3 regions of the Streptomyces sp. NPDC047130 genome follow, and region 1 is predicted to be linked to each of the others. Evidence: predicted binding sites of a transcription regulator. Region 1 holds the regulator's gene; each other region holds the start of a gene.
What was found. Region 1 encodes HrcA, which represses chaperone genes, less so after heat shock. Its sites were predicted from a motif close to TTNGCACTCNGNNNNNCNGAGTGCNAA; they were not measured.
Positions count from the first base shown of each region.

Region 2: a site for HrcA is predicted at 4,350-4,376, ahead of groES (co-chaperone GroES). Genes of this name have one in related genera too.
Region 3: a site for HrcA is predicted at 7,431-7,457, ahead of groL (chaperonin GroEL). Genes of this name have one in related genera too.

Region 1 is NZ_JBEYUK010000002.1:495,113-505,067, forward strand. Features, by position in the region: gene ABZ836_RS04795 (16S rRNA (uracil(1498)-N(3))-methyltransferase) at 1-19, opposite strand, end outside; gene dnaJ (molecular chaperone DnaJ) at 160-1,302, opposite strand; gene hrcA (heat-inducible transcriptional repressor HrcA) at 1,303-2,319, opposite strand; gene ABZ836_RS04810 (MBL fold metallo-hydrolase) at 2,479-3,276, shown strand; gene ABZ836_RS04815 (DUF3097 domain-containing protein) at 3,356-4,168, shown strand; gene hemW (radical SAM family heme chaperone HemW) at 4,206-5,438, opposite strand; gene rpsT (30S ribosomal protein S20) at 5,703-5,969, opposite strand; gene lepA (translation elongation factor 4) at 6,216-8,090, shown strand; gene ABZ836_RS04835 (long-chain fatty acid--CoA ligase) at 8,437-9,955, shown strand, end outside.
Region 2 is NZ_JBEYUK010000001.1:175,967-185,921, forward strand. Features, by position in the region: gene ABZ836_RS00855 (extracellular solute-binding protein) at 1-342, opposite strand, end outside; gene ABZ836_RS00860 (LacI family DNA-binding transcriptional regulator) at 560-1,618, shown strand; gene ABZ836_RS00865 (LCP family protein) at 1,702-2,934, shown strand; gene ABZ836_RS00870 (class I SAM-dependent methyltransferase) at 3,011-4,192, opposite strand; gene groES (co-chaperone GroES) at 4,522-4,830, shown strand; gene groL (chaperonin GroEL) at 4,982-6,613, shown strand; gene ABZ836_RS00885 (hypothetical protein) at 6,945-7,397, shown strand; gene ABZ836_RS00890 (hypothetical protein) at 7,417-9,135, shown strand; gene ABZ836_RS00895 (hypothetical protein) at 9,098-9,322, shown strand; gene ABZ836_RS00900 (hypothetical protein) at 9,322-9,955, shown strand, end outside.
Region 3 is NZ_JBEYUK010000013.1:60,225-70,179, forward strand. Features, by position in the region: gene ABZ836_RS17465 (MurR/RpiR family transcriptional regulator) at 1-630, opposite strand, end outside; gene ABZ836_RS17470 (hypothetical protein) at 780-1,172, shown strand; gene ABZ836_RS17475 (DUF4031 domain-containing protein) at 1,177-1,452, shown strand; gene ABZ836_RS17480 (GNAT family N-acetyltransferase) at 1,524-2,627, opposite strand; gene ABZ836_RS17485 (hypothetical protein) at 2,649-3,323, opposite strand; gene ABZ836_RS17490 (hypothetical protein) at 3,555-4,118, shown strand; gene ABZ836_RS17495 (NADH:flavin oxidoreductase) at 4,271-5,407, opposite strand; gene groL (chaperonin GroEL) at 5,646-7,268, opposite strand; gene ABZ836_RS17505 (cold-shock protein) at 7,820-8,023, opposite strand; gene ABZ836_RS17510 (MoaD/ThiS family protein) at 8,479-8,757, opposite strand; gene thrC (threonine synthase) at 8,812-9,955, opposite strand, start outside.

The DNA.
Region 1 (9,955 bases):
CGAAGACGGGGGCGGTCACGGCGCCTCCTGGTGCGGTGGAACGGGGTGGGCGGTCGGAGAGGGTACGTCGGGGTGGGCGATCGGGGCGGGGACCACGGGGGGGGAACGACCGGGAGCCGCCGCGGCACGAGGTCCGCGACGGCTCCGGTGCGGGGCGCCTCAGCGCCCGTTGAACGCGTCCTTGAGGCGGGAGAACAGGCCCTGCTGTCCGGGCTGGAACTGCCCGGTGGGCCGCTCCTCCCCGCGCAGCTTGGCCAGCTCGCGCAGCACCCGCTCCTGCTCCGGGTCCAGCTTGGTCGGCGTCATGACCTCGACGTGGACGATGAGGTCGCCGCGTCCGCCGCCGCGCAGGTGGGTGACGCCGCGCCCGTGCAGCGGGATCGACTGCCCGGACTGGGTGCCCGGCCGGATGTCGACCTCCTCGTGCCCGTCGAGCGTCTCCAGCGGCACCTTGGTGCCGAGGGCCGCCGCGGTCATCGGGATGGTGACCGTGCAGTGCAGGTCGTCCCCGCGGCGCTGGAACGTCTCGTGCGGCAGCTCGTGGATCTCGACGTAGAGGTCGCCCGCCGGGCCGCCGCCCGGGCCGACCTCGCCCTCGCCGGCGAGCTGGATCCGGGTGCCGTTGTCCACACCTGCCGGGATCTTCACGGTCAGCGTCCGGCGCGACCGGACCCGGCCGTCGCCCGCGCACTCGGGGCACGGGTTGGGCACGACCGTGCCGAAGCCCTGGCACTGGGGGCAGGGCCGCGAGGTCATGACCTGGCCGAGGAACGACCGCGTCACCTGGGACACCTCGCCGCGGCCGCGGCACATGTCACAGGTCTGCGCGGAGGTGCCGGGCGCGGCCCCCTCGCCGTGGCAGGTGTTGCACACCACGGCCGTGTCGACCTGGAGTTCCTTGGTGGTCCCGAAGGCCGCCTCGGTGAGCTCGACGTCCAGCCGGATCATGGCGTCCTGGCCGCGGCGGGTCCGCGAGCGCGGTCCGCGCTGCGAGGCCGTGCCGAAGAAGGCGTCCATGATGTCGGAGAAGTTGCCGAAGCCGCCGGCCCCGAAGCCGCCCGCGCCCGCGCCGGCGCCGCCGGCCTGGGAGAGCGGGTCGCCGCCGAGGTCGTAGACCTGCTTCTTCTGCGGGTCCGAGAGCACCTCGTAGGCGGCGTTGATCTCCTTGAACCGCTCCTGCGTCTTCGGATCGGGATTGACGTCCGGGTGCAGCTCGCGCGCGAGCCTCCGGAACGCCTTCTTGATCTCGTCCTGGGACGCGTCGCGGCGTACGCCGAGTACGGCGTAGTAGTCCGTGGCCACTTACGACTCCGCCAGGATCTGTCCGACGTACCGTGCCACTGCGCGTACTGCTCCCATCGTTCCCGGGTAATCCATGCGGGTCGGTCCGACCACGCCGAGCTTGGCGACTGCCTCGCCGCCCGAACCGTAGCCCACCGACACGACGGACGTGGAGTTGAGCCCCTCGTACTCGTTCTCATGACCGATACGGACGGTCATGGCCGAATCCTTCGCCTCGCCAAGGAGTTTGAGGAGCACGACCTGCTCCTCGAGGGCCTCCAGGACGGGCTGGATGGTGAGGGGAAAGTCATGTGTGAAGCGGGTCAGATTGGCGGTGCCGCCGATCATCAGCCGCTCCTCGGTCCGCTCGACGAGCGTCTCCAGCAGGGTGGAGAGCACCGAGGAGACCGTGCCGCGGTCCTCCGGGTCGAAGGCCTCCGGCAGGTCCTGCACCAGCTGCGGAACGTCGGTGAACCGGCGTCCCGTGGTCCGGCTGTTGAGCCGGGCCCGAAGGTCGGCCAGGGTGTTCTCGCCGATCGGGGCGGGGCAGTCGATCATGCGCTGCTCGACCCGGCCGGTGTCGGTGATCAGCACCAGCATCACCCGGGCCGGCGCGAGCGCCAGCAGCTCGACGTGCCGCACCGCCGAACGCGTGAGCGACGGATACTGGACGACCGCGACCTGGCGGGTGAGCTGCGCCAGCAGCCGCACCGTGCGGGCCACCACGTCGTCGAGGTCGACGGCGCCGTCCAGGAAGTTCTGGATGGCCCGCCGCTCGGGCTGGGTCATCGGCTTCACGTCGGCCAGCCGGTCGACGAAGAGCCGGTAGCCCTTGTCCGTGGGGATCCGCCCCGCGCTGGTGTGGGGCTGGGCGATGTAGCCCTCCTCCTCCAGCGCGGACATGTCGTTGCGCACCGTCGCGGGGGACACACCGAGGTTGTGCCGCTCGGTGAGGGCCTTGGAGCCCACCGGCTCCTCGGTCCCGACGTAGTCCTGGACGATGGCGCGCAACACCTGCAGCCTGCGTTCACTCAGCACCGCGCACACCTCCGGATGTCGGCTCCGCCTCACCGCTTCTGCCCCTTGCGTCGACTGGCACTCTGCCTTCGCGAGTGCCAGTCGTCCTCAGCCAGTGTACGGCCGGGGGGTACGGCGCGGGCAAGGGCGGTCGCCGTGCGGTCCCGATAGCGTCGCCCCATGAGCGTGACCTGGGAAGCCCCTGGTGGGTGGGAAGACCTCGGCTGGGAACCGCTGGCCCCCGGGGTGGGGCGGCTGCGGCTGCCGGTGTGGGACTGCACGGTGGGTCTGGTGGCGGGTGCCGAGGGGGCGCTGCTGGTGGACGCCGGTTCGAGTGTGGCGGAAGGCACGCGGATCCGCCAGGAGGCCGAGGAGCTGCTGCGGGCGGGACACCCGGCGCCCGGTCCCGAGGGCACCGGGCGGGGCTCCGGGCGGCGGGTGACCCATGTGGCGCTCACCCACCCGCACTTCGACCACGTGCTGGGCGCCTGCGTCTTCGCCGGGGCGGAGGTCTTCGCGGCGGTGGGCGCGGGCGCGCCGCTCACCTCGGAGGACGGGCGGGACGCGCTGCGGGCCGACGCGGTGGCCAACGGGCTGACCGCGGGGGCGGCGGACGGCGCGCTGGAACTGCTGACCGCGCCGGGGCACGAGGTGCACGACGACCACGTGCTGGACCTGGGCGGCGGCGTCCGGCCGCTGCTGGCCAACGTGGGGCCGGGGCACACCGCCTACGACCTGGCGGTGCTGGTGCCCGGACCGCGCCCGGTGGTGTTCTGCGGCGACCTGGTCGAGGAGTCCGGCGCCCCGCAGGCCGGCCCGGACGCGGTGCCCTCGCGCTGGGCGGCGGCGCTCACCCGGCTGCTGGAGCTGGGCGGCGAGGACGCGGTGTACGTGCCGGGGCACGGGGCCGTGGTGGACGCCGCGTTCGTGCGGCGTCAGCGCGAGGAGCTGTCCCGGAGGTTCGGCACGGCCTGGTGAGGCGGCGCGGGGGCCGGTCGCGAGGGCGCGAGGGCGTGTCGCGTACCCACCGGTCGCGATTTCTCCTATCGTCGGCCGAATGCGCCAGTACTCCGCCGACCTCACGCCGCCGTGGAAGAAGCCGAAGCCGGTGCCCGAGGTGCCGGCGGAACCCGGCCTGGTCGTCGAGGACCCGGCCACCGGGTTCTGCGGCGCCGTCGTCGGCTGCGAGGCCGGCACGGTGACCCTGGAGGACCGGCACGGCAAGCACCGCGTGTTCCCGCTGGCCCCGGCCGCCTTCCTCCTGGAGGGCCGCCCGGTGACCCTGGTCCGCGCCGCGGCGGGCGCCCCGCGCCGCCCGGCGCGCACCGCCTCGGGCTCGGTGGCCGTGCCCGGCGCCCGGGCCCGCGTGGCCCGCGCGGGGCGGATCTACGTCGAGGGCCGGCACGACGCCGAGCTGGTCGAGAAGGTGTGGGGCGACGACCTGCGGATCGAGGGCGTGGTCGTGGAGTACCTGGAGGGCGTGGACGACCTGCCCGCCGTGGTCGCCGAGTTCGCCCCGGGCCCCGACGCGCGCCTGGGCGTGCTGGTGGACCACCTGGTGCCCGGCTCCAAGGAGTGGCGCATCGCGGAGGCGGTCACCAGCGAGCACGCGCTGGTCGTCGGCCACCCGTACATCGACGTCTGGGAGGCGGTGAAGCCGTCCGCCCTGGGCATCGACGCCTGGCCCACGGTCCCGCGCGGCCAGGACTGGAAGACCGGCGTCTGCCGCGCCCTCGGCTGGCCCGACAACACCGGCGCCGCCTGGCGCCACATCCTCTCCCGCGTCCACGGCTGGAAGGACCTCGAACCGGAGCTCCTGGGCCGCGTCGAGGAACTCATCGACTTCGTCACGGCCCCGGCCGGGGCCTGACCCCGCCGAGCACGCGGCCCGTCCGTGGCGAGGCCGCTCAGTCCACCAGGTCCCGCACCACCGCGTCGGCCAGGAGGCGGCCCCGGAGGGTCAGCGCGGCGCGGCCGGCGGCGTAGGACTCCTCGCGCAGCAGGCCGTCCGCGAGGGCACGGTCCGCGGCGGCGCGGCCGGCCGGGCGCAGGAGGTCCAGCGGGACGCCGTCCACCAGCCGCAGCTCCAGCAGGATCCGCTCCACGCGCCGGTCCTCGGCGGAGAGCAGTTCGCGCCCCGCCCCCGGCGAGCGCCCCTCGGCGAGCGCCGCCGCGTAGGCGCCGGGGTGCTTCACGTTCCACCACCGCACGCCCCCGACGTGGCTGTGCGCGCCGGGCCCGGCGCCCCACCAGTCGGCGCCGCGCCAGTACAGCTCGTTGTGCAGGCAGCGGGCCGCGTCGGAGGTCGCCCAGTTGGAGACCTCGTACCAGTCGAACCCGGCCGTCGACAGCATCTCCTCGGCGATCAGGTACCGGTCGGCGTGCACGTCGTCGTCGGTCATCGGGACCTCGCCGCGCCTGATGCGGCGGGCCAGCCCGGTGCCCTCCTCGACGATCAGCGCGTACGCCGAGACGTGGTCGGGCCCGGCGCCGAGCGCGGCCTCCAGCGAGGCGCGCCAGTCGTCGTCGGTCTCGCCGGGGGTGCCGTAGATCAGGTCGAGGTTGACGTGGTCGAAGCCGGCCGCGCGGGCCTCGGCGACGCACTCCTCGGGGCGGCCGGGGGTGTGGGTGCGGTCCAGGATCCGCAGCACGTGCGGCCGGGCGGACTGCATGCCGAAGGAGATCCGGTTGTAGCCGCCCGCGCGCAGCTCGGCCAGGTACTCCGGGCCGACGGACTCAGGGTTGGCCTCGGTGGTGACCTCCGCGTCCTCGGCGAGGCCGAACTCCTGGCGGACCGCGTCCAGCATCCGCACCAGGTCGCCGGCGGCCAGCAGCGTGGGGGTGCCGCCGCCGACGAAGACGGTGCGCACCGGGCGGGGGTCGTCGCCCAGCACCTTGCGGGCCAGGCGGACCTCCTCCGCGAGGGTGTCCGCGTAGTTGTCGCGGGAGGCCAGCACCCCGCCGCTGCCGCGCAGCTCGGTGGCGGTGTAGGTGTTGAAGTCGCAGTACCCGCAGCGGGTCGCGCAGTACGGGACGTGCAGGTAGAACCCGAGAGGGCGCGCGGGGGCGCCCTTGAGGGCGGAGGCCGGCAGCGAGCCGTCGGAGGGGACGGGTTCGCCGTCGGGAAGAGCGGAAGGCATGGGGTCCATTGTCCCCCACCGCCGCGGCGTCCCGGGAGGACCGGACGGGACCCCGGGAAGACCGAACGCCCCGGCCTCCGGACCGCCTGGGGAAGGCGGCGCGGGGGCCGGGGCGCTGAAAAGGGTGCCGGGTCCGTACCCGCGTGGCGAACGCAGGCCGCGTACGGACCCTGGGTGCCGGTCGGGAGCGGATGAGAGAGGGCCCGCTCTGGGTCCTTCCGGCGGTCGTTCAGTCGTTCAGATCACAGAACGAACCGAGGTGGTTCAGCCCTGGAGGCCGGCGACCTTGGAAGCAAGCGCCGACTTCTTGTTGGCGGCCTGGTTCTTGTGGATGACGCCCTTGGAGACGGCCTTGTCCAGCTGACGCGCGGCGGCGCGCTGGTACTCGGTCGCCTTCTCGACGTCACCCGCGGCGGCGGCCTCGCGGGCCTTGCGGATCGCGGTCTTCAGAGAGGACTTGACGGCCTTGTTGCGCAGCCGGGCCTTCTCGTTGGTCTTGTTCCGCTTGATCTGGGACTTGATGTTCGCCACGAAGGAGCCTTTTCAGGTTCTTGGCACACGGGGGCGGACCCCGGGGGCCGTGTGATTTTCTTGGGTGAGCCTCCCCGCACGGAACCCGGGCAGAGCCCGGGCACAGGGCATGGAGACACAGCGACCCAGGCTAGCAGTCGCCCGAGGAGCGGCCCAAACCCGTCACAGGGGCCGGGCCGTGGGACGATGGAGGCTACGTACAGATCCGACCCGAGGCATAAGGCGCCTCAAGAGACAGGACCCTGCGTGCCCGCGACCCCTAACAATGTGCCCGAGCCGAGCCGTACCGACCCGGCTCTGATCCGCAACTTCTGCATCATCGCGCACATCGACCACGGCAAGTCCACGCTCGCCGACCGGATGCTCCAGCTGACCGGCGTCGTCGAGCAGCGGCAGATGCGCGCCCAGTACCTCGACCGCATGGACATCGAGCGTGAGCGCGGCATCACGATCAAGTCCCAGGCGGTGCGTCTGCCGTGGGCCCCCAACACCGGGGACCAGCAGGGCACGACGCACATCCTGAACATGATCGACACCCCCGGGCACGTCGACTTCACCTACGAGGTGTCCCGGTCCCTGGCGGCCTGCGAGGGCACCATCCTGCTCGTCGACGCCGCCCAGGGCATCGAGGCCCAGACCCTCGCCAACCTGTACCTGGCGATGGAGAACGACCTCGCGATCATCCCGGTGCTGAACAAGATCGACCTGCCGGCCGCGCAGCCCGAGAAGTTCTCCGAGGAGCTCGCCAACCTGATCGGCTGCGACCCCTCGGACGTGCTGAAGGTCTCGGCCAAGACCGGCATCGGCGTCGAGGACCTGCTGGACCGGGTCGTGGAGCGGATCCCCGCGCCCGTCGGCGTCAAGGACGCCCCGGCCCGCGCGATGATCTTCGACTCGGTCTACGACTCCTACCGCGGCGTGGTCACCTACGTCCGTGTCATCGACGGCCAGCTCAACAAGCGCGAGCGCATCCGGATGATGTCGACGGGCGCCACCCACGAGCTGCTGGAGATCGGCACCAACTCGCCCGAGATGCTGCCGGCCGACGGCCTGGGCGTCGGCGAGGTGGGCTACCTGATCACCGGCGTGAAGGACGTCCGCCAGTCCAAGGTCGGCGACACCGTCACCACGCTGAACAAGGGCGCCACCGAGGCGCTGGGCGGTTACAAGGACCCGAAGCCGATGGTGTTCTCGGGCCTGTACCCGCTGGACGGCTCGGACTACCCGCTGCTGCGCGACGCGCTGGACAAGCTCCAGCTCAACGACGCGGCGCTGGTCTACGAGCCGGAGACCTCCGCGGCCCTCGGCTTCGGCTTCCGCGTCGGCTTCCTGGGCCTGCTGCACCTGGACGTGATCCGGGAGCGCCTGGAGCGCGAGTTCGGCCTGGACCTGATCGCCACCGCCCCGAACGTGGTCTACCGCGTGGTCATGGAGGACGGCAGCGAGCACGTCGTCACCAACCCGAGCGAGTTCCCCGAGGGCAAGATCAACGACGTGTACGAGCCGGTCGTGCGGGCCACGATCCTCGCGCCGTCGGAGTTCATCGGCGCGATCATGGAGCTGTGCCAGACCCGCCGCGGCACGCTGCTCGGCATGGACTACCTCTCCGAGGACCGCGTCGAGATCCGCTACACGCTGCCCCTCGCGGAGATCGTCTTCGACTTCTTCGACCAGTTGAAGTCCAAGACCCGCGGCTACGCCTCGCTGGACTACGAGCCCACCGGCGAGCAGACGTCCAGCCTGGTCAAGGTGGACATCCTGCTGCACGGCGACAAGGTGGACGCCTTCTCGGCGATCACCCACAAGGACGCCGCGTACGCCTACGGCGTGCGGCTGGTCGCCAAGCTGCGCGAGCTGATCCCGCGGCAGGCGTTCGAGGTGCCCATCCAGGCCGCCGTCGGCTCCCGGGTGATCGCCCGCGAGACGATCCGCGCCATCCGCAAGGACGTCCTCGCCAAGTGCTACGGCGGTGACATCTCGCGTAAGCGGAAGCTGCTGGAGAAGCAGAAGGAGGGCAAGAAGCGGATGAAGATGGTGGGTTCCGTGGAGGTCCCCCAGGAGGCCTTCATCGCGGTGCTGTCCAGCGACGACAGCGCGTCCTCGGGCAAGGGCAAGAAGTAGGCCGGAACCGGCCGATGCGCCGGCCCGGCGTCACCGGAGGGGCCCGTCGTGTGTTCACGGCGGGCCCCTTCGGCGTTCCCGGGCCGGGAGAACTGCGCAAATGCCTGCCCGTAGCCTCTTACATACCGCCGGGTCGGCCCTTACCCTGATGCCCTGCTCGCCAGTTACTCGTGAGTTAAGACAGTCAAGACAGTTGCGACAGTCAAGACAAGAACGCGCGAGGCCCTTGCGGGCGCGATACCAGCCAGCCCGACCACCAGCCAGCCGCAAACCAGCCAGCCGCACCAGCAGCCGTCAGTAGTGGCCGAGCCGGCCGCACGCACTGCCGCGGGCCCCGGAGGATGTCGTGAGCGACACACAGACCCAGATCGATAACCGTCCGCCGAGTGTGGCGAACCTGTTCCTGGAGCGCGTGGAGGCCACGCCCGAGGCCGAGGCGTACCGCTACCCCGTACCGGCGTCCTCCGGGCAGGGCCCCGACGAGTGGCGGTCGCTCACCTGGAAGCAGGCCGCGGACCGCGTCTTCGGCATCGCGGCCGGCCTGATCGACCTGGGCGTGGGCCCGGAGGAGCGGGTGGCGCTGGCCTCGGCCACCCGTGTGGAGTGGATCCTCGCCGACCTCGGCATCCTCTGCGCGGGTGCGGCCACCACCACGGTGTACCCGTCCACCAACGCCGAGGAGTCGGCGTTCATCCTCTCCGACTCGGACAGCAAGGTGCTGATCGCCGAGGACGCCTCGCAGGTCGCCAAGGCGCTGGAGAAGAAGGCGGAGCTGCCCTCGCTCACCCACATCGTGGTCGTCGACGCCCAGGGCGTGGAGACCGACGACACGGTCCTGACGCTGGAGGACCTCGAGCGGCGCGGTACCGCGCTGCTGGAGAAGTCCCCCGAGGCGATCAAGGAGCGGGTCTCCGCGATCACCAAGGACCAGCTCGCCACCCTGATCTACACCTCCGGCACCACCGGCCGCCCGAAGGGCGTGCGCCTGCCGCACGACAACTGGGCCTACATGGCCAAGGCGATCGCCGCGACCGGCCTGGTCACCACGGAGGACACGCAGTACCTGTGGCTGCCGCTGGCGCACGTCTTCGGCAAGGTGCTGCTCTCCAGCCAGGTCGAGACGGGTCACGTCACCGCGGTCGACGGGCGCGTCGACAAGATCATCGAGAACCTGCCGGTGGTCCGCCCGACCTACATGGCGGCCGTCCCGCGCATCTTCGAGAAGGTCTACAACGGTGTGGCCGCCAAGGCCCGGGCGGGCGGCGGCGCCAAGTACAAGATCTTCCGCTGGGCGGCCGAGGTGGCCCGCGAGTACGGCAAGGTCACCCAGGAGAACTACCGCCGCACCGGCAACGCCACCGCGCCGTTCACGCTCTCCCTCAAGCACGAGATCGCCGACCTGCTGGTCTACAAGAAGATCCGCGAGGCCTTCGGCGGCAACCTGCGCGCCTGCGTCTCCGGCTCGGCGGCCCTGGCCCCGGAGATCGGCTACTTCTTCTCCGGCGCGGGCGTGCACATCCTCGAGGGCTACGGCCTCACCGAGTCCTCGGCCGCCTCCTTCGTGAACCCGGGCGAGGCCTACCGCACCGGCACGGTCGGCAAGCCGCTGCCCGGCACCGAGGTCCGGATCGCCGACGACGGCGAGATCCTGCTGCGCGGCCCCGGCATCATGCAGGGCTACCACAACCTGCCGGACAAGACCGCCGAGGTCCTGGAGGAGGACGGCTGGTTCCACACCGGCGACATTGGCGAGCTCTCCACCGACGGGTACCTGCGGATCACCGACCGCAAGAAGGACCTGATCAAGACCTCCGGCGGCAAGTACGTCGCCCCGGCCGAGGTCGAGGGCCAGTTCAAGGCGATCT
Region 2 (9,955 bases), on a different contig from region 1:
GTACGCCTTGATCGAGCCGCCGCCCCAGTTGAAGAACAGGTCGGGCGCGCTCGGCGAGCCCATCGCGGTGCGCAGCTTGGCGGTGTAGTCGCTGCCGGGTATGCGCTGCAGCTTGATGGTCGCGCCGGTCCTCTTCGCCGCGGCGGACTCGTTGAAGCGCTGGATCGCCTGCTCCTGGATCCTGGCGGCGTCGTCGCCCCAGACGAACGCCGTGAGTGTCCCGTCCTCGACGGCGTCCATGTCGTTCTCGTCGCTGTCGCCCGAGCCGCAGGCGGTGAGGCCGGCGGTGAGCAGGGTGGCGCCGCCGACGCCCAGGAACCAACGCCTGCTGTACGACTCCATGGGACACGTACTCCTCGGAAGAAGCGGTCGTCGTTGACCGCAAAAGGGACGGGGACGGGGCGTTCACGGAGCTGCCCGTTCTGCGGCTCACGGCTCGTCCGGTGGAGATGCTTTGATGCTTCCTTCGAAGGTTTCGATCGATGCCGCGAATGTTTTGGGAACCTAAGCGCGCCGGGGGGGTTCGTCAAGAGGTTGCGCAGATATACGATCCCGAACCATGACGACTCCGGAATCCGCCGAAACCCCCTCCGTGCCCCGGCAAGGGCGCACCGCGACGCTTGCCGAGATCGCACGGGCGGCCGGTGTGTCCGCTCCGACAGTTTCGAAAGTCCTCAACGGCAGGGCGGACGTGGCTCCGGCGACCCGCTCGCGGGTGGAGCGCCTGCTGCGCAGCCACGGCTACCGCAGGCGCCGGGCGGACGCCTCCCGGTCCCCGCTCGTCGAGCTCGTCTTCCACGAGCTGGAGAGCGCCTGGGCCATGGAGGTCATCCGCGGCGTGGAGCGGGCGGCGCGGCGTGCCGGGCTGAGCGTGGTGCTCTCCGAGAGCGCCGGACGCCATACGCCCGGGGGGAGTTGGGCGGACCAGGTGGCGGCCCGCCGGCCGCACGGCGTGATCCTCGTGCTGTCGGGGCTGGACGAGAGTCAGCGCACCCTGCTGACCAGCCGGTCCATCCCGTTCGTGGTGATGGACCCGGCCGGCGACCCCGGCGCGGAGGTCCCCTCGGTGGGCGCCACCAACTGGCAGGGCGGGCTGTCCGCCACCCGGCACCTCGTGGAACTGGGCCACACCCGGATCGGCGCCATCAGCGGCCCCACCCGGATGATGTGCGCCCGCGCCCGCGTGGACGGCTACCGCGCCGCCCTGGAGACGGCCGGACTGGCCGTGGACCCCGGCCTGATCCTGGACGGCGACTTCCACCACGAGGCGGGCTACCGGCTCGGCCTGGACCTGCTGCGCCGCGAGAACCGGCCGACGGCCGTCTTCGCGGGCAACGACCTCCAGGCGCTGGGCCTGTACGAGGCCGCGCGCGAGCTGGGGCTGCGGATCCCCGACGACCTGAGCGTGGTCGGGTTCGACGACCTGCCGGTGGCCCGCTGGGTTGGCCCGCCGCTGACCACCGTCCGGCAGCCGCTGACGGAGATGGCGGAGGCGGCCACCCGGATGGTTCTCGAACTCGGGCGCGAGGAGAAGCCGTCGGCCGGCGCGCGGATGGAGCTGGCGACCAGTCTCGTGGTGCGCAGCAGCACCGCTCCGCCTCCCGCCGGGGCTTCCTGAGCCGCCGAATCCCTTCGAAACTTTCGACGACGGTCCCGCCGGGTTCTCCGGCGGAAGATTCCGCACCGGGCCTGTCCGGACTTATGTTCAGGCCTGTGAGCGAGAACGAGGGGACCAAGGGGACCGAGGGGATCGGGGAGCGTGGCCGGGGAGCCGCCGCCCGGACGCCGAACAGGCGCTGGGTCAGGGCCGTCGGGTACACGCTCGGGGGAGTGCTGGTGATCGCCGCCGTGGGGGGCGGCTGGGTCTACCGGCACCTGGACGGCAACATCCGCAGCGTCGACATCGACGCGGCCCTCGGGGACGACCGGCCGCACGCGCCGGTGGGCATGCCGATGGAGTCCGCGGGGCCGTCGCAGGGCCCGGCGGAGGGCGGTGGGGCGCTGAACATCCTGCTGCTGGGCTCCGACTCGCGTGACGGCGAGGAGAACCGGCGCCTGGGCGGCGGCAGTCCGGGCAGCGCCCGGGCGGACACCGCGATGGTGGTGCACCTGGCGGAGGGGCGGACCTCCGCGACGGTGGTCTCCATACCGCGCGACACCCTGGTGACCCGTCCGGCCTGTCCGCTGCCGGACGGCGGCACCACGGCGGCGGCGCAGGGGGTGATGTTCAACAGCGCCTACGCGGTGGGGGGCCCGGTCTGCGCGGTGAAGACGGTGGAGGCCCTGTCGGGTGTACCGATGGACCACTACCTGGAGGTCGACTTCGCCGGGTTCGCCAACCTGGTGGACGCGTTGGGCGGCGTGACGGTCGAACTCGCCGAGCCCATCGACGACGACCTGAGCCACCTGCACGTCGACGCCGGGGTCCACCACCTGTACGGCGAGGACGCGTTGGCCCTGGCCCGCACCCGCCACGGCGTCGGGGACGGCAGCGACCTGGGGCGGATAGGCCTGCAACAGCAGTTGGTCAGGGCGCTGCTGGAACAGGTCGAGCGGGCCGACCTGCTGGCCGACCCGGTGCGGCTGTACCAGGTGGCGGACGCGGCCACCTCCGGCCTGACCGCCGACACCGGCCTGGACTCGCTGGAGGAACTCGCGGGGCTCGCGCGCAGCCTGAGCGGGCTCACGCCCGAGGCCGTCCGGACGGTGACGCTCCCGGTGGTGCCCGCGCCGTTCGACCGGAACCGGGTGGTGCCCGAGGAGCCGGAGGCGGGGGAGCTGTGGGCGTCGCTGCTGCCGGGGGCGCCCGCCGTCGTGCCGGAGCCCTCGGGATCAGGGGTCTCCGCGTCCGCCACCGCGTCCGCCACCGTGACCCGGCCGCCGTCCGTGCCCGGGGCGCCGTCGGTGTCCGGGCCGCAGCCGCTGCCGCAGTAACGTTCCTTCAGCGGCGACCGGGCGGGTCGCCGGACCCCGGCGGCGGCGGGCGTGCCCGGTCCGCGCCCGGCCGGCGTCAGCGCGGCAGCGGCTGTCCCAGGAGCATCATGGGAGCGCCCGCGGCGCGGGTCAGGAAGACCGTGACCGCGGCACGCCCCTGCGGCTTGGGGAGCGCCTTGCGGCGGAGTTCCTCCGGTTCGACCGCCGAGCCGCGCTTCTTCACGGTGAGCGTGCCGACCTGGCGTTCCCTGAGCAGCGCCTTGAGCTTCTTCACGTTGAAGGGAAGCGCGTCGGTGATCTCGTACCCGGTGGCGTACGGGGTGGGGCGGAGTTCGTCGGAGGTGACGAAGGCGATGGTCTCGTCGATCAGCCCGCCGCCGACCTCCTCGGCCACCTCGGCGACCAGGTGGGCGCGGATGACCGCCCCGTCCGGCTCGTACAGGTACCGCCCGACGGGGCGGACCGCCGGGTCGGGCAGGCCCCGGCCGAGCAGCCGCCGGGGGCCGGGCAGCAGCGTGGCGGCAACCTCGCCGGGGCGTGCCGCCTCGCCGAACCAGAGGACGGCCTCCTTGACGTCGCCGCCGTCCGAGATCCACTCCGCCTCGGCGTCCTCGGGGACGGCCTCGTGCGGGATGCCCGGGGCCACCTTCAGCGCGGCGGCCCGGGAGGCGCCGCGGGCGGCCCCCACCGCCCAGGACAGCGGCGGGGAGTAGGCCTCCGGGTCGAAGATCCGCCCCCGGCCGCCGCGGCGCGCCGGGTCGACGAACACGGCGTCGTAGGGGGCGGTGTCCACCTCGGTGACGTCGGCCTCCCGCACCTCGATCAGGTCCGCAAGCCCCAGCGCCTCGGCGTTGGCCCGGGCCACGGCGGCGGTCAGCGGGTCCCGGTCGACGGCCAGGACGCGGATGCCGGCCCGGGCCAGCGCGACGGCGTCGCCGCCGATGCCGCCGCAGAGATCGGCGACGGACCGGACGCCGAGGGCGGCGAATCGCCCGGCACGGTGGGCGGCCACCGAGGCGCGGGTCGACTGCTCCACGCCGTTGGGGGTGAAGAACATCCGCCGGGCGTCGTCCGGACCGAACTTCGCGGCGGCGCGGGCGCGCAGGCGGGCCTGGGTGAGGGCGGCCGACACCAGTTCGGGGGAGTGGCTCCGGCGCAGCCGGGTGGCGGCGGCGAGTTCCCCGCCGGGGGCGACGTCCCGCACCTCGTCGAGGAGGGCGCGGCCCTCGGGGCTCAGCAGCGCCGCGAACGCGGCCACGGTCTCACTCACCGTCCCATTCTCCCCGTCGGCCGCCGCGGGCCGCGCGCCGGGCCCCGGGGCTGCGCGGGCCGGGCGCGGGGCCTCGGGGCGGCGCGGGCCGGGCGCCGGGGAACGCCCTCCTCCGCACGGCTGTTTCGCGCAACCCGCCGATAAATTGGCACTCCGCTTGACCGAGTGCTAACCCCGGTCATAGTCTCAGTCTTGGCACTCGCCCCAGGTGAGTGCCAACAAGCGACGGGCAGGTCCGGCACCCGCGACGACGGATCGACCTGGTCGCCACCTCAGACAGTTAACCCCGTGAGATCTCCGAAGGGGGAGGTCGGATCGTGACGACCGCCAGCTCCAAGGTTGCCATCAAGCCGCTCGAGGACCGCATCGTGGTCCAGCCGCTGGACGCCGAGCAGACCACGGCCTCTGGCCTGGTCATTCCGGACACCGCCAAGGAGAAGCCCCAGGAGGGCGTCATCCTGGCCGTGGGCCCGGGTCGCTTCGAGAACGGCGAGCGCCTGCCGCTCGACGTCAAGGTCGGCGACATCGTGCTCTACAGCAAGTACGGCGGCACCGAGGTGAAGTACAACGGCGAGGAGTACCTCGTCCTCTCGTCCCGCGACGTCCTCGCGGTCATCGAGAAGTAATTTCACCCGCTTCCCAGAAGCACCGAGCTGCGCCCCGGGCCCCCGCGCCATAAGCCGGGCGCCGGGGCGCAGTTCGCTTTTCCAAGACTTCGTACCGCTCAGACACACCGGCGATACACCGCATTTCTCCCGAGAGGGCTGAACCGCTCCCATGGCGAAGATCCTGAAGTTCGACGAGGACGCCCGTCGCGCCCTCGAGCGCGGCGTCAACAAGCTGGCCGACACGGTCAAGGTGACGATCGGCCCCAAGGGCCGCAACGTCGTCATCGACAAGAAGTTCGGCGCCCCGACCATCACCAACGACGGCGTCACCATCGCCCGTGAGGTGGAGATCGAGGACCCGTACGAGAACCTCGGCGCCCAGCTGGTGAAGGAGGTCGCGACCAAGACCAACGACATCGCCGGTGACGGTACGACCACCGCGACCGTGCTCGCCCAGGCGCTGGTCCGCGAGGGTCTGCGCAACGTCGCCGCCGGCGCCTCCCCGGCCGCCCTGAAGAAGGGCATCGACGCCGCGGTCAAGGCCGTGTCCGAGGACCTCCTCGCCACCGCCCGTCCGATCGACGAGAAGTCCGACATCGCCGCCGTCGCCGCCCTGTCCGCCCAGGACAAGCAGGTCGGCGAGCTCATCGCCGAGGCGATGGACAAGGTCGGCAAGGACGGCGTCATCACCGTCGAGGAGTCCAACACCTTCGGCCTGGAGCTGGACTTCACCGAGGGCATGGCCTTCGACAAGGGCTACCTGTCCCCGTACTTCGTGACGGACCAGGAGCGCATGGAGGCGGTCCTCGAGGACCCGTACATCCTGATCAACCAGGGCAAGATCTCCTCCATCCAGGACCTCCTGCCGCTGCTCGAGAAGATCATCCAGTCGAACGCCTCGCGTCCGCTGCTGATCATCGCCGAGGACGTCGAGGGCGAGGCCCTGTCGACCCTGGTGGTCAACAAGATCCGCGGCACGTTCAACGCCGTCGCGGTCAAGGCCCCCGGCTTCGGTGACCGCCGCAAGGCGATGCTGCAGGACATGGCCGTCCTCACGGGCGCCCAGGTCATCGCCGAGGAGGTCGGCCTCAAGCTGGACCAGGTCGGCCTCGAGGTGCTCGGTTCCGCCCGCCGCGTGACCGTCACCAAGGACGACACCACGATCGTCGACGGCGCCGGCTCCTCCGAGGACGTGCAGGGCCGCGTCGCGCAGATCAAGGCCGAGATCGACGCCACGGACTCCGACTGGGACCGCGAGAAGCTCCAGGAGCGCCTCGCCAAGCTGGCCGGCGGCGTGTGCGTGATCAAGGTCGGCGCCGCCACCGAGGTGGAGCTGAAGGAGAAGAAGCACCGTCTGGAGGACGCCATCTCCGCGACCCGCGCCGCGGTCGAGGAGGGCATCGTCTCCGGTGGTGGCTCCGCGCTGGTCCACGCCGCCAAGGTCCTCGAGGGCAGCCTCGACAAGACCGGCGACGAGGCCACCGGTGTCGCCGTGGTCCGCAACGCGGTCGTCGAGCCGCTGCGCTGGATCGCCGAGAACGCCGGCCTCGAGGGCTACGTCATCGTCTCCAAGGTCAAGGAGATGGAGAAGGGCCAGGGCTACAACGCCGCCACCGGCGAGTACGGCGACCTGATCAAGTCCGGCGTCATCGACCCGGTCAAGGTCACCCGCTCCGCCCTGGAGAACGCCGCCTCCATCGCCTCCCTCCTCCTCACGACCGAGACCCTGGTCGTCGAGAAGAAGGAAGAGGAGGAGCCGGCGGCGGGCGGCCACGGCCACGGCCACGGTCACGCCCACTGACCCACCCCGCTCTCCCACCGAGGCCCGGCCTCCCGCGTTCCGCGGGGCGCCGGGCCTCGGCGCGTCCCCGACACCTCCACGCGGGCCCCTGCCGCCGCCGCTTCACCCGCAGGAGTCACGCCATCCCCGCGCCGACGGCCCACTCGCGCGGGTGATCCTCGGCAAGCCCTCCCACCAGCGTCACCGGCGGTGGACGCGCCGCGGGGACGTGCCGATCCACGGAAAGGTTCCGGTCGGATCGCCGTAGCGTCCTGGAACGACCGGCATCGCTTGGTACGACTGGTGGCACCGGCCGCGGTACGGGCGGGATCACGGGAGGTGCGGGGACGACATGACCTGGAACGAGTGGGAGCAGCTGAAACAGGAGGCGACGGCGTCCGCGGCCACGTCGGGCGGACCGCGGCTCGACCAGCTTCCCGCCGCCCAAGGCGCCGGCGGCCCCGACCTCAAGGTCCGGCACCAGCAACTCCGCGCCCTCGGCAAGCTCGCCGACGACCTGCGACAACGCCTCCAGGTGGACGGCGACCACGCCCGGCCCGCCACGTTCTCGGCCGGCACGGGCCTCTCCAACGACGGCCTCGACTCCGGCCACCAGGTGCTGCGGCTCGCCGAGGTGTGGAGCACCAAGCTGCATGTCCTGCTGGACGCGTGCTCCCACATCCGCAACCACCTGGGTTTCACCAGCTCACAGCACAGCGGCGACGACGAAGCGGCCGGCAGCGGCCTCGGAGCGGCGGGTGCCGGCCTGCAGCCGCTGTCGAAGATCTCCGACTACATCAAGTGACACGCACGGGGGACAGCGAATGGCGGACATCGCGACGCTGACGGTCGAGGAACTCCGACACCTCCGCCTCGGCAATCTCAACAAGGCCGTCGCGGACTGGCGGGTCATGGCGGACAAGCTCACCAAACTCGCCACGGGCGGCAGCGGTGACGTGAGCGCCCGCGACCTGGAGAGCAAGGCCAAGGCCGCCGACTGGGAAGGCGTCAACGCGACCGTCTCCCGGGAGTTCGTCACCAAGACGGCCAAACAGTTCGACGACGCGGACGCGGAGGCGAAGGACGTCCTGGGCATTCTGAGCGACCTCGCGTCGCAGATGGCGAAGCACAAGGAGAGCTTGCAGACCGCGGAGTCGGAATTGCGAGCACGGAACATCCTGGTTCTCGGGGACGGCACGATCGTCGACAACGGGCCCAAAGGCCCCACCGAGCAGCATCCTGGGGTGGCCAAGGTGTCGCAGGAGGACCTGGAGGCGGCGAAGGCGCGCATCACGCGCATCCTGTGGGAGGCCACCGAGACCGACCGCATCGCCAAGGACGCGCTGCGAGGGATCATGAAGGACGAGCACGACTTCTCCGGCGCGGGGGCGGGCAGCCTCAAGGAAGCCGACATGCGCCAAGGGCAGGCGCAGGCAGAGAAGTGGAAGAAGGACATCCTCTCCGGCGACTACAAGCAGTGGAGCGACGCCGAACTCGAAGCCTTCAACCGATCGCTCGTCCTTCACCGGGACAACCCCGGCTTCACCGAGACCTTCTTCACGGGCATCGGCGCCGCGCAGACGCTGGAGATGTGGCGGGAGCTCGCCCACCCCTACGACGGACCTGCCGAAGGCGACCGGGCCAAGCTCCTGGCGAAGGTCCAGGACAACCTCAGCATGTCCCTCGCCAATGCTTCCCATGGAGACAGCCCTGTCGTCGAGCAGTGGAAGAAGGACCTGATCGCTGCCGGCCCCAAGCAGCTGCCCGGCGACCTACCCATCGGGCCCACCGGTTTCCAAGTCATGAGTAGTTTGATGCAGAAAGGCCGCTTCGAGAACGAGTTCCTCAACGACTACGGCACAATTCTCATCACCCACGAGCGAGAGAAGTTCCGTGGCTCCGGGGAGCCCTGGTACAGCGGCATCACGCTCAACTACCCGGACAGCGGCAAGAACCCCAACGACCCGATGACCGGCTTCCTCGAAGCTCTCGGCCACAACCCCGAGGCATCGCTGGTCTTCTTCAACGAAGAGACCGGTAAGGGCGAAAAGCGCATCAGCAACTTCGAGTACCTCGTGGGAAACGGCGAACACGGACGCAAGTGGCCGGAGAACACAGACGGGCTCGACAACCTGGGTCACGCACTGGAATCAGCGACCCTGGGATACGCATACGACTCCAAGGAACCTGCGGTCCCGCCGGTGGAGACGCTTGACCAGATCACTGCGAGGAGTGAACGGACGGCGCTGGCGATGGGCGTCGTGGGCGCTTACGCGGATCCCGAACTACTGGCGAAGCACAAGGGCATTGAGGGCAGTCTCGCGAGGGAAGACGCGCAACAAGGAACTGGAAAAGCAGGCTGCCTGGATCGAGTTCGGCGCCGGAGCCCTGGTCGGTGTCGGCACGGGTCTGGTGACTGCACCCACGGCCGGCATCGGCGCGGTTGCGGTACCGATCGTCGCGGACACCGTGGGGGGTGCTGTGGAGACGGCGGTCGGAAACCACATGATGGACTGGCTCGAAAAGAACGAGTTCAAGAATGACGCGGAGTCCATCAAGTCCCTTGACGAGGCCAGGGACGTCGGGGCGAACAACGCGACCGCGCCGGTTAGGGAGTACATGGAACAGCACGGTATGACAGAGAGGGATAGACGAGCGGCGGCCAAGGACATGGAAGGTGCTTACAACGACGGCCGAAGCCTGGCAGATACGGACAACGTGGATAAGTGATGCCGAAGTTCGTGATAGGCAAGTTCGGAGCCATGGCCGCTGTCTGTCTGATGGGGTCGCTCGCGGCATGTGATGCGAACACCAACGACATGCGGCCGCGAAAGTCGGAGTCACCCGTCGAACAACCGGCGGAGCACTGCCGTCGGCTCATCGGGGCCGACGGCGTCGAGTGGGTCAAGAAGAGCCAGAGCTCCCCGATCGCGGAGTCCGACCGGGACGTGCAGGGGGAGGCGAAGGCGACCCGGCAGTTCCGACGCGAGGCGGAGAGTTGGACGGCAGCGACTGACGAGAACGGTTATGGGTGGAGCTCTCTGAAGACGGTGTGCCGGCTCGTGCACGAAGGGCGGGACGTCGGTGGCGAGCTACTCACCATCGAGTTCGGAGCGGCGGCGACCCCTTGGGAGAAGCTGCCCGAGGGCGAGTTGGAGGGCGGCGGGGTGGTTACCGCCGCTGGTGAGGACGCCAAGCTGGTCTCCTGGGAGATGGGTCCGGACGAGCCGAACGAGTATTCCGTCTTCGTGAAGTGCCGGGTCGAAGGCTCGATGTACGGCCAGGAGACGCGGGTGCCGCTCGAGGGCACGCTCACGGACGGCCTCAGCGGTGACCTCGGGGCCAACCCTCGCTTCGATCTGC
Region 3 (9,955 bases), on a different contig from region 1:
CCGCAGCGGCTCGATCACGTCCCCCGTGGAGCCCGAGTGGGTGACCGCCACGGCCACGTCACCCGCGCCGAGCTGCACCGCGTTGGTGACGGCCAGGTGCGGGTCGCTGTGCGCGTGCGCGACCGCGCCTATCCGCAGCAGCTTCTGCGCCAGGTCCTGGGCGACCAGCCCGGACGCGGCCACGCCGTAGACGTCGATCCGCCGCGCGGCGGCCATCGCGGTGACGGCGGCGTCCAGCTGGGCGGTGTCCAGCCCGGCGGCGGTGTCGGCGAGGGTCTGCCGCTCGTCGTGGGCCAGCTTGGCGACGACCTCGGCGATCGGGTCGTCGACGGCTATGTCGGCGGTGACCGACGGGGAGCGGCCGGACTCCTGCTGGGCGGCGAGCCCGGCCAGCGCGAGGCGCAGGTCGCGGTAGCCGGGGTAGCCCAGCAGCCGCGCCGTGCGGACCACGGTGGCCTCGCTGGTGCCGGTGAGCTCGGCCAGGCCGGTGACGGTGAGCGCCGCGCAGCCGGCCGGGTCGCCGGCCACCGCCTCGGCGACGCGCTGCATGGACCGCGTCATCGAGGGGCCCAGTGTCCGCACCTTGGCCGCGAGGGCGGCGGGAGCGGGCGGGGCGGGCGGCACGGGCACGGCGGCCCGCGCCGGGGCGCGGCCTCCTGCTCCACGGGCGGGGGACGGCACGGTCGGTGAACTCACGAAACTTTCCTTCACCTAGAAGGTAGCCCCTGAAAGATATTTTCGTTCCCTGGTCAGGGTCAAGGGCGCGTGACAATGGGAGCATGAGCGCCATCAGCCCCCTCGAACAGGCCGTGCACGCGGCCCGTGCCCTCGTCCTCGCCGATCTGGTCGCCGGAGACGTCGCCGAGGCCGACGTGGTCTCGCTGGTCGAGGACTCGGTGGTGCAGCGCCGCTGGTGGGTGGAGCAGTGGCCGGAGGGCGCGGAGTTCCTGCCCGGCCTCGTGGCGCAGGACGTGCAGGACGCGCTGCTGGACAAGTTCGGCCGGTGGCCGCTGTGCCCGGTGTGCGCGCACGGCGAGCCGCACGCGCTGGAGATCGAGCCGGAGCTGGGACCCGACCCGCACTGGGTGTGCCACCAGGCGGGCGTCCGGGTCGCCGCGGTGGGCTCGCTGGGCTCGGCCCTGCCGGGCGCCGCCTCGCCGGACGCGTCGTGACCCCGTGACCCTGTACATCGACCCGCCCGCCTGGCCCGGCCACGGGCGCCTGTGGTCCCACCTGGTCAGCGACGTGTCCTACGACGAACTCCACGCCTTCGCCGCCCGCCTGGGCGCGCCCCGGCGGGCCTTCGACGGCGACCACTACGACATCCCCGCGGACCGGTACGACGACGCGGTCGCGGCCGGGGCGGTCCCGGTCCGCAGCCGCGAGATCGTCCGCCGTCTGCACGCCGCGGGCCTCCGCCGCCGCAAGCGGCCGGGGACGACGCGGGCGTAGCGCGCGCCGCCGCCCCGGACCGGGACCACCGGGCAGCCGGGAACACCGGGCACCCGTGCGCGGGCGGTCGGTCAGTCCGCGCGCCGTTCGAGGACGAGCACGCCGCCGGGTTCCTCCAGGTGGCCGACGGGCCGGAACGCGGCGCGTTCCAGGACCCTGCGGGAGGGGGTGTTGGCGGCTTCGACCCGGGCGGTGACGACCCGGACGCCCTCCTGGTCCAGGGCCCAGGCGCTGAGGGCGCGCAGGGCCTCGGTGGCGTAGCCCTGGCCGCGGGCGGCGACGGCCAGGTCGTAGCCGACCTCGACGCGCCCCTCCTCGTCCGGCGGGCCGTGGAAGCCCATGGAGCCCAGCGCCCGGTCGTCCTCGCGCCGCAGCAGGACGTAGGAGCCCCACTCCGGACGGAGCGCGCCCTTGTCGTAGGCCGACGCGACCATGCCCGCGCCCTCCCGGGTGCCATCGAACGGGCCGCCGGGGACCCAGTGGTGGCCGCCGTCGCCGCCGAGCGCGAGGTCCGCGACGGCCGGGACGCTCAGCGCCTCCAGGGTCAGGCGCTCCGCCTCGATCAGCGGCGTGTTGTACCAGTGCCACCGTGTGACCGGCGCCTCGCCCGGCAGGGTGCCCCGCCCGGTGGCCCACAGCAGCGTCCGCCACGGGTCGTCGCCCTGCCGCACGTGCGGGAAGAGCCGGGCGAGGACGTACCCGCACAGCTCCGCCGACGGCCGGTACGCGATGCCGAGCCCTTCGGCCATGTCGTGGGTGTGGAGCAGCACCTCCGCGACGCCCATCGCGGCGAACCCCTCGCGGCCGGCGCCGCGGAAGGGGTACGGGTGGAAGCCGCGGGCCGCCCTCGGCGCCGTCCGGCAGGCCAGTGCCAGCATCACGCCGCCCGCCTCGATCGCCTCCAGGGCGGTCGGGGCGTCGGCGTCCGGCGGGTCCAGCGTGTACTCCACCGGCCGGTAGGCGTCCGGCGCCCGCGTCGCCAACTGCGTGGCGTAGGCGAAGAGATCGCTCACCACGTGCTGGGCGGTCCGCCGGCAGTCCCACTCCACCCGTCCGGCCCGCACCGTGGACCAGTCCCGTCCCGCGGCCGGCCGCAGGGCCGCCACCGCCTCCGCCACCGCATCGGTCACTGCCTTCGCCGCCGCGTCGCCCCCCAGGGCGCCCAGAGTCGTCATGACCGGAGCCTAGGGCCCGGATCAGCCGGTGAGCAGGTCGATTTCGGACCTCAGGTTGTAACGGGCGGTCGCCTCCCAGTGCTCCGCGCCGTAGGGGGTGCGGAAGAGCCGGGGCAGTTCCAGGAGCTGCCGCAGGATCGCGGTGCGGCCCTCGCGGAACAGGTCGGAGGGGATGAAGTGGTACTCCTGCCGGACGGCGGCCGTGTACGCGGCGTACGCCTCGGGCGGGGAGGCGAGGACCGCCAGGTCGGCGTCGCAGAGGACCTGGCCGTCCGGGTCGTCGTCGGCCGGGTCGTGGGTGACGGTGAGCCGGACCAGGCGGGCCACCTGCGCGGTCCGCGCCGCGTCGACGCCCGCCTCGGGGAGCGCCACCTCCGCGAGACGGGCCGACCGCTCCTCGTTCTCGGAGCGGTCGGGGTGGTAGACGGCGTCGTGGAACCAGGCCGCCAACCGCACCGCGTCCGCGTCGGCCGCGTACCGCTCCAGCTCGTCCACCCGGTCCAGGACGGCGGTGAGGTGGGTGAGCGTGTGGTAGCGCCGCTGCGGCTCCGCCCAGCGGGCCAGCAGGTTCTCGGCGTACGGCGCGGGGTCCGGCTCCGGCGCTCCGCCGCGGGCGGCCGTCAGGGCCCGCGCCCAGCGGGCACGCAGCGCGTCGAGGTCGGCGGGATCGGCGGGGGCGGCGTCGGGTCGCGTCATGCCCCGCATTGTGGACCGCCCGCGCACGGGACGCGCTCCGGGGTGCCCCCCGCGTGTGCGACGCTGGAACGGCGAGCGGCGAGCGGCTGCCCGACGCGGCCGGCCGGTGTGCCGGGCGCCGCCGGTACCGCCCACCCGCCGCGCCGACGTCCGACATCCGTCATCAGTCCCGCGTACCGGGCACCGCGTACCGCGTACCGCGTCGTCCGTCCGGAAAGGATCCGCACCGCCGTGAACCACGCTCAGCTCACCGCCCTGGGGCGCGCCCTGCGCGTGCTCGGCGAGCACGGGGAGAAGATCACCTCCGACACCCCGGACTCGCAGCTGCACGAGCTGAAGGGCGACCTGCGGCGCGCGATGGAGCTGCTGGAGGAGACGGTCACCACGGCCGCCCCCGCCACCCGCTGCCCGGAGCACCCCAACGGTCCGGTGGACCGGAGCGCCCCCGACCTCTGCCTGCTGTGCGAGACCCGCCGCCGCAGCGGCCGCCGGGCCCGGCTGAGCGGCGGTCCCGTGCCGGACCGTCCGGCCGAACCCGTGCCCTCGCGGTACGGCATGCACGGCGACCGCCCGCAGCCGCAGCAGCGCTGGCTGCCGGAGGCGTGGAACGGGCGTGCCTGGGAGCTGTGCGGGGCGCCCCGCCGGGACCGGCGCGAGGCGGAACTCTTCCTGGCGGCGGAACGCCGGGGGCCCCGGCCCGCGATGGCGTACCGGCTGGTGCACGAGTTCACCGACTACGAGGTCCTGCGCGTCTGGGGCGAACCCCGCGTCGTCCCCGTCGAACCCATGGGCTGACCGGGCCCACCCGGAAGGGGCCGGCCGCGGCGTGTGCGCGGTCGGCCCCTTCGTCCGTCCTGCCGTCCTGCCGTCCCGCCGTCCTGCGGTTCCGCCGTCCTGCGGTTCCGCCGTCCTGCGGTTCCGGCGGGCGGTGGGCGGTGGGCGACGGGTCAGTGCAGGCGCATCAGGGACGCCGCGTCGTACGGCGTCATCTCGTCCGTCCGCCCGCCGAGCAGCTTGGCGCCCCACTCGGGGTCCTGGAGCAGCGCGCGGCCGACCGCGATCAGGTCGACCTCCTCGCGCTCCACGCTGTCCAGCAGGTCGTCGACGGCCCGCACCGGCGCGCCCTTGCCGGTGAAGGCGTCGGTGAAGTTGCCGTCCAGGCCGACCGAGCCCACGGTGATGACCGGCTTGCCCAGCAGCTTCTTCGTCCAGGCGGCCAGGTTGAGGTCGGAGCCCTCGAACTCGGGCAGCCAGTAGCGGCGGGTGGAGGCGTGGAAGGCGTCCACGCCGGCCTCGGAGATCGGGCGCAGCACCGCCTCCAGCTCCTCCGGCGTGGTCGCCAGCTTCGCGTCGTACGCGTCGGACTTCCACTGCGAGAAGCGGAAGATCACCGGGAAGGTGGGCGAGACCGCGGCGCGGACCGCCTCCACGATCTCCACCGCGAACCGGGTCCGGGCGACGGCGTCGCCGCCGTAGGCGTCGGTGCGGCGGTTGGTGCGCTCCCAGAGGAACTGGTCGATCAGGTAGCCGTGGGCGCCGTGCAGCTCGATGCCGTCGAAGCCGACGCGCTCGGCGTCGGCGGCGGCCTTGGCGAAGGCGGCGACGGTGGCGTCGATGTCCTCCTGGGTCATCGTCCGGCCGTTCGGCGAGGCCTCGCCGTTCAGCAGGAGGCCCGACGGGCCCTCGGACGGGGCGTCGGGGAACGCGCCACGGCCGTCCGGGCGGGTCATGCCGACGTGCCAGAGCTGCGGGACGATCTTCCCGCCCTCGGCGTGCACCGCCTCGACGACCTTGCGCCAGCCGGCCAGCGGCTCCTCGCCGTGGAAGCGCGGCACCCGGGTGCTGTCCCCGGCGGCGGGGCGGTCGACATAGGTGCCCTCGGTGACGATCAGGCCCACCTGGGCGGCGGCCCGCCGCCGGTAGTACGCCACCACGTCCTCGCCCGGCACGCCGCCCGGCGAGAACTTCCGGGTCATCGGAGGCATCACCAGGCGGTTGGGCAGCGTCATGCCGTTGACGGTGAGCGGGCGGGACAGGACGCGGGACGCGCGGTCGGCGATCTCGGCACCGGAGGTGACGGTCACGTGGGGCTCCTTGGGGGAGGGACAGTCATGGCAGCGCGGGCGCCACCGGTCCGGCGAGCGTCCGCGTACTTGTGCGAACCAGTCGGTATGCCCTGGCATTCCCGCCCCCCGGCCGAACCCCGCCGCCGAACCTGGGGCACTGCGGGCGGGAACGCCGAAGGGCGGCACCCCGGTGGGGTGCCGCCCTCGGGCGTTGCGCGTGGTCCGCTCGCGGACCGTGGGCTCCGAGCCGTCAGGCTCAGAAGTCCATGTCACCGCCCGGCATGCCGCCCGGAGCGGCCGCGGCGGCCTTCTCCGGCTTGTCGGCGATGACGGCCTCGGTGGTGAGGAACAGCGCGGCGATGGAGGCGGCGTTCTGCAGCGCGGAACGGGTCACCTTCGCCGGGTCGATGATGCCCTCGGCGATCAGGTCGACGTACTCGCCGGTCGCGGCGTTGAGGCCGTGACCCGGGGTGAGGTTGCGGACCTTCTCCACCACGACGCCGCCCTCGAGGCCGGCGTTGACGGCGATCTGCTTCAGCGGGGCCTCGAGCGCGATGCGCACGGCGTTGGCGCCGGTCGCCTCGTCACCGTCGAGCTCCAGCTTCTCGAAGACCTGGGAGGCCTGCAGCAGGGCCACGCCACCACCGGCGACGATGCCCTCCTCGACGGCGGCCTTCGCGTTGCGGACGGCGTCCTCGATGCGGTGCTTGCGCTCCTTGAGCTCCACCTCGGTGGCGGCACCGGCCTTGATGACGGCCACGCCGCCGGCCAGCTTCGCCAGGCGCTCCTGCAGCTTCTCGCGGTCGTAGTCCGAGTCGCTGTTCTCGATCTCGGCGCGGATCTGGTTGACCCGGCCCTGGACCTGGTCGGCGGAGCCGGCGCCGTCGACGATGGTGGTCTCGTCCTTGGTGATGACGACCTTGCGGGCGCGGCCCAGGAGGTCCAGGGTCGCGTTCTCCAGCTTGAGGCCGACCTCCTCGGAGATGACCTCGCCGCCCGTGAGGATGGCGATGTCGCCGAGCATGGCCTTGCGGCGGTCACCGAAGCCCGGGGCCTTGACGGCGACGGACTTGAAGGTGCCGCGGATCTTGTTGACGACCAGGGTCGACAGGGCCTCGCCCTCGACGTCCTCGGCGATGATCAGCAGCGGCTTGCCGGACTGCATGACCTTCTCGAGGAGCGGGAGCAGGTCCTTGACCGAGGAGATCTTGGAGTTGGCGATGAGGATGTACGGGTCCTCGAGCGACGCCTCCATGCGCTCCATGTCGGTCGCGAAGTACGCCGAGATGTAGCCCTTGTCGAAGCGCATGCCCTCGGTGAGCTCCAGCTCCAGACCGAAGGTCTGGGACTCCTCGACCGTGATGACGCCTTCCTTGCCGACCTTGTCCATCGCCTCGGCGATGAGCTCGCCGATCTGGGTGTCGGCGGCGGAGATGGAGGCGGTGGAGGCGATCTGCTCCTTGGTCTCGATCTCCTTGGCCTGCTCGAGCAGGGCGCCGGAGACGGCCTCGACGGCCTTCTCGATGCCGCGCTTCAGGGCCATCGGGTTGGCGCCGGCCGCCACGTTGCGCAGGCCCTCACGGACCAGCGCCTGGGCGAGAACGGTCGCGGTGGTCGTACCGTCGCCGGCGACGTCGTCCGTCTTCTTGGCGACTTCCTTGACCAGCTCGGCGCCGATCTTCTCGTACGGGTCCTCGAGCTCGATCTCCTTGGCGATGGAGACACCATCGTTGGTGATCGTGGGGGCGCCCCACTTCTTCTCGAGGACGACGTTGCGGCCCTTGGGGCCGAGCGTCACCTTGACGGCGTCCGCGAGCTGGTTCATGCCGCGCTCGAGGCCGCGCCGCGCCTCCTCGTCGAACGCGATGATCTTGGCCATGTGAAGTGGTCCTCCCAGGACTGGGGGTGATTCCTACGGACCGCGCCCGCGCCCGCGACGGACGGCCTGCGTGCCGGACGGTTCCTTCCCGCCTCGGCAACGCGGACCTCACCGACCCGGTCCATCGTTGTCACTCTCACCTTCAGAGTGCTAACGCAATGATTAGCACTCGACCCTGCCGAGTGCAAGACGCTCCCGGAATCCCGCCCCGTTTTCCGCCCTCCGGACACCCCGCCGGCGGGGGCCGGCGGCCCGCCCGGTGGCGGCTGCGGGGCTCCGCGGCGCCCGGAGGCGTGGGGCGCGTCACGGCACGGACGCCGGGCGGACGAGGAGGTCCGGGACGGACGAAGAGGTCCAGGGAGGACGAGGAGGTCCAGGGAGGACGGGAAGGTGCGGGGAGCTGCCGGACGCGGCGCGGAGAGCTGCCGGGCGCGGCGCGGAGAGCTGCCGAGCGCGGCGCGGAGAGCTGCGGGGCGCGGGCACGGCGTAGGGCCCGCGTCCCCCGAGGGGGCGCGGGCCCTACGTCACGTCAGGATGTTCGGTCGCTGCGTTCAGCCGGCCAAACGGACCATGTCCGCCTGCGGCCCCTTCTGGCCCTGCGAGATCTCGAACTCGACCCGCTGGCCTTCCTCGAGGGTGCGGTAGCCGTCCATCTGAATCGCGCTGTAGTGCACGAAGACGTCCGCACCACCGTCGACCGCGATGAAGCCGTACCCCTTCTCCGCGTTGAACCACTTGACGGTGCCCTGAGCCATGCCTAACTCCCCTATTACTGGCCCTTGCACAGATCCACACTTCGCGGATCCGGGTCAGACCTCACCCGCCGCCCAGGCGGCGGGCGTGCGCCGGAACGCGTCGACCGCGGCTGAATGTATCTGCCCAACTGCCCTCTGCAACAGGTCAATCGGACGACAATTCTGGAGGAGCCCGGTCAGCGATATGCCGAGAAATCGCCGGAATTCAGGGCAAGTCCGGGCGGACAGAAGGAGCGAACCACGCAAAGGACCCGCGGAGTTTGGCTGCATCTTGTCGGGCCGGCGGCAGGAACTCATCGTCACCCGGCGGGAGTTCGGCGCGGGGTACCCCAACTGTACCGCGCCCAATCATGCAGAATCGCCCTCCCCGGTCGTCGGCGGTATGTGACGCCGGCATGAACCGGAGAGGGCGATCGGAGAGGGCGACTAGGAAAGCGCGGGTAAAGCGAAAGTGATCAGGCGCCGCCGGCCACGGCGGGAATGATGGAAACGCTGCCGCCCTCGGGGGTGGCGGTCTCCAGTCCCTGCTCGAACCGCACGTCGTCGTCGTTGACGTAGACGTTGACGAAACGCCGCAGCTTGCCCTGGTCGTCGAGGACGCGGGCGGCGATACCGGTGTGGTTCTTCTCCAGGTCGGCGATGACCTCGCCCAGGGTCGCGCCCTCGGCGCTCACCTCGGCCTGGCCGCCGGTGTAGGTGCGGAGAATGGTCGGGATGCGAACGGTCACGCTCATGGGGTCTGACCTCCGGTCACGGTGAGGCTGGGTACGGGGCTGGCGGGGCGGAGGTCAGGCGAGGCCGGCCTCACGGAACGAGTCGAGGCTGGGGCGGATGGTGGCGGTCAGGCCCTGGTCGGCGACCGCGTCCAGCGTCTTGAGGCCGTCGCCGGTGTTGAGGACGACGGTGGTGAGCGACGGGTCCAGCAGCCCGTTCTCGATCAGCTTGCGCGTGACGCCGACGGTCACGCCGCCCGCCGTCTCGGCGAAGATGCCCTCGGTGCGGGCCAGCAGCCGGATGCCGGCCACGACCTCCTCGTCCGTGACGTCCTCCACCGCGCCGCCGGTGCGGCGGGCGATGTCCAGCACGTACGGACCGTCGGCCGGGTTGCCGATGGCCAGCGACTTGGCGATGGTGTCCGGCTTCTGCGGGCGGACCACGTCGTGCCCGGCCTTGTAGGCGACCGAGACCGGGGAGCAGCCGGAGGCCTGCGCGCCGAAGAGCTTGTACGGCTTGTCCTCGACCAGGCCGAGCTGGATCAGCTCCTTCAGCCCCTTGTCGATCTTGGTGAACTGCGAGCCGGAGGCGATCGGGATCACCAGCTGGTCCGGCAGCTTCCAGCCGAGCTGCTCGCAGATCTCGAACGCCAGCGTCTTGGAACCCTCGCCGTAGTAGGGGCGCAGGTTGACGTTGACGAAGCCCCAGCCCTCGCCGGCCGGGTCGCCGATCAGTTCGGAGCAGAAACGGTTCACGTCGTCGTAGTTGCCCTCGATGCCGACGAGCTCGCCGCCGTAGACCGCGGCCATGACGACCTTGCCCTGCTCCAGGTCGTGCGGGATGAACACGCAGGAGCGGAAACCGGCCCGGGCGGCGGCCGCGCCGACGGCGCCGGCCAGGTTGCCGGTGGAGGAGCAGGAGAGCGTGGTGAAACCGAAGGCGCGGGCCGCCTCGAGGGCCTGGGCGACCACGCGGTCCTTGAAGGAGTGCGTCGGGTTGCCGGAGTCGTCCTTCACGTACAGGCCGCCGGTGACGCCCAGCTCGCGGGCCAGGTTGTCGGCCTTCACCAGCTTCGTCCAGCCCGGGTTCAGGTTGGGCTTCTCGGCGACGTCCGCGGGCACGGGCAGCAGCGGGGCGTAACGCCAGATGTTTCCGGGGCCGGCCTCGATGCGGCGGCGGAGTTCCTCGGCCTCGTACGAGGAGTAGTCGTAGGCGATC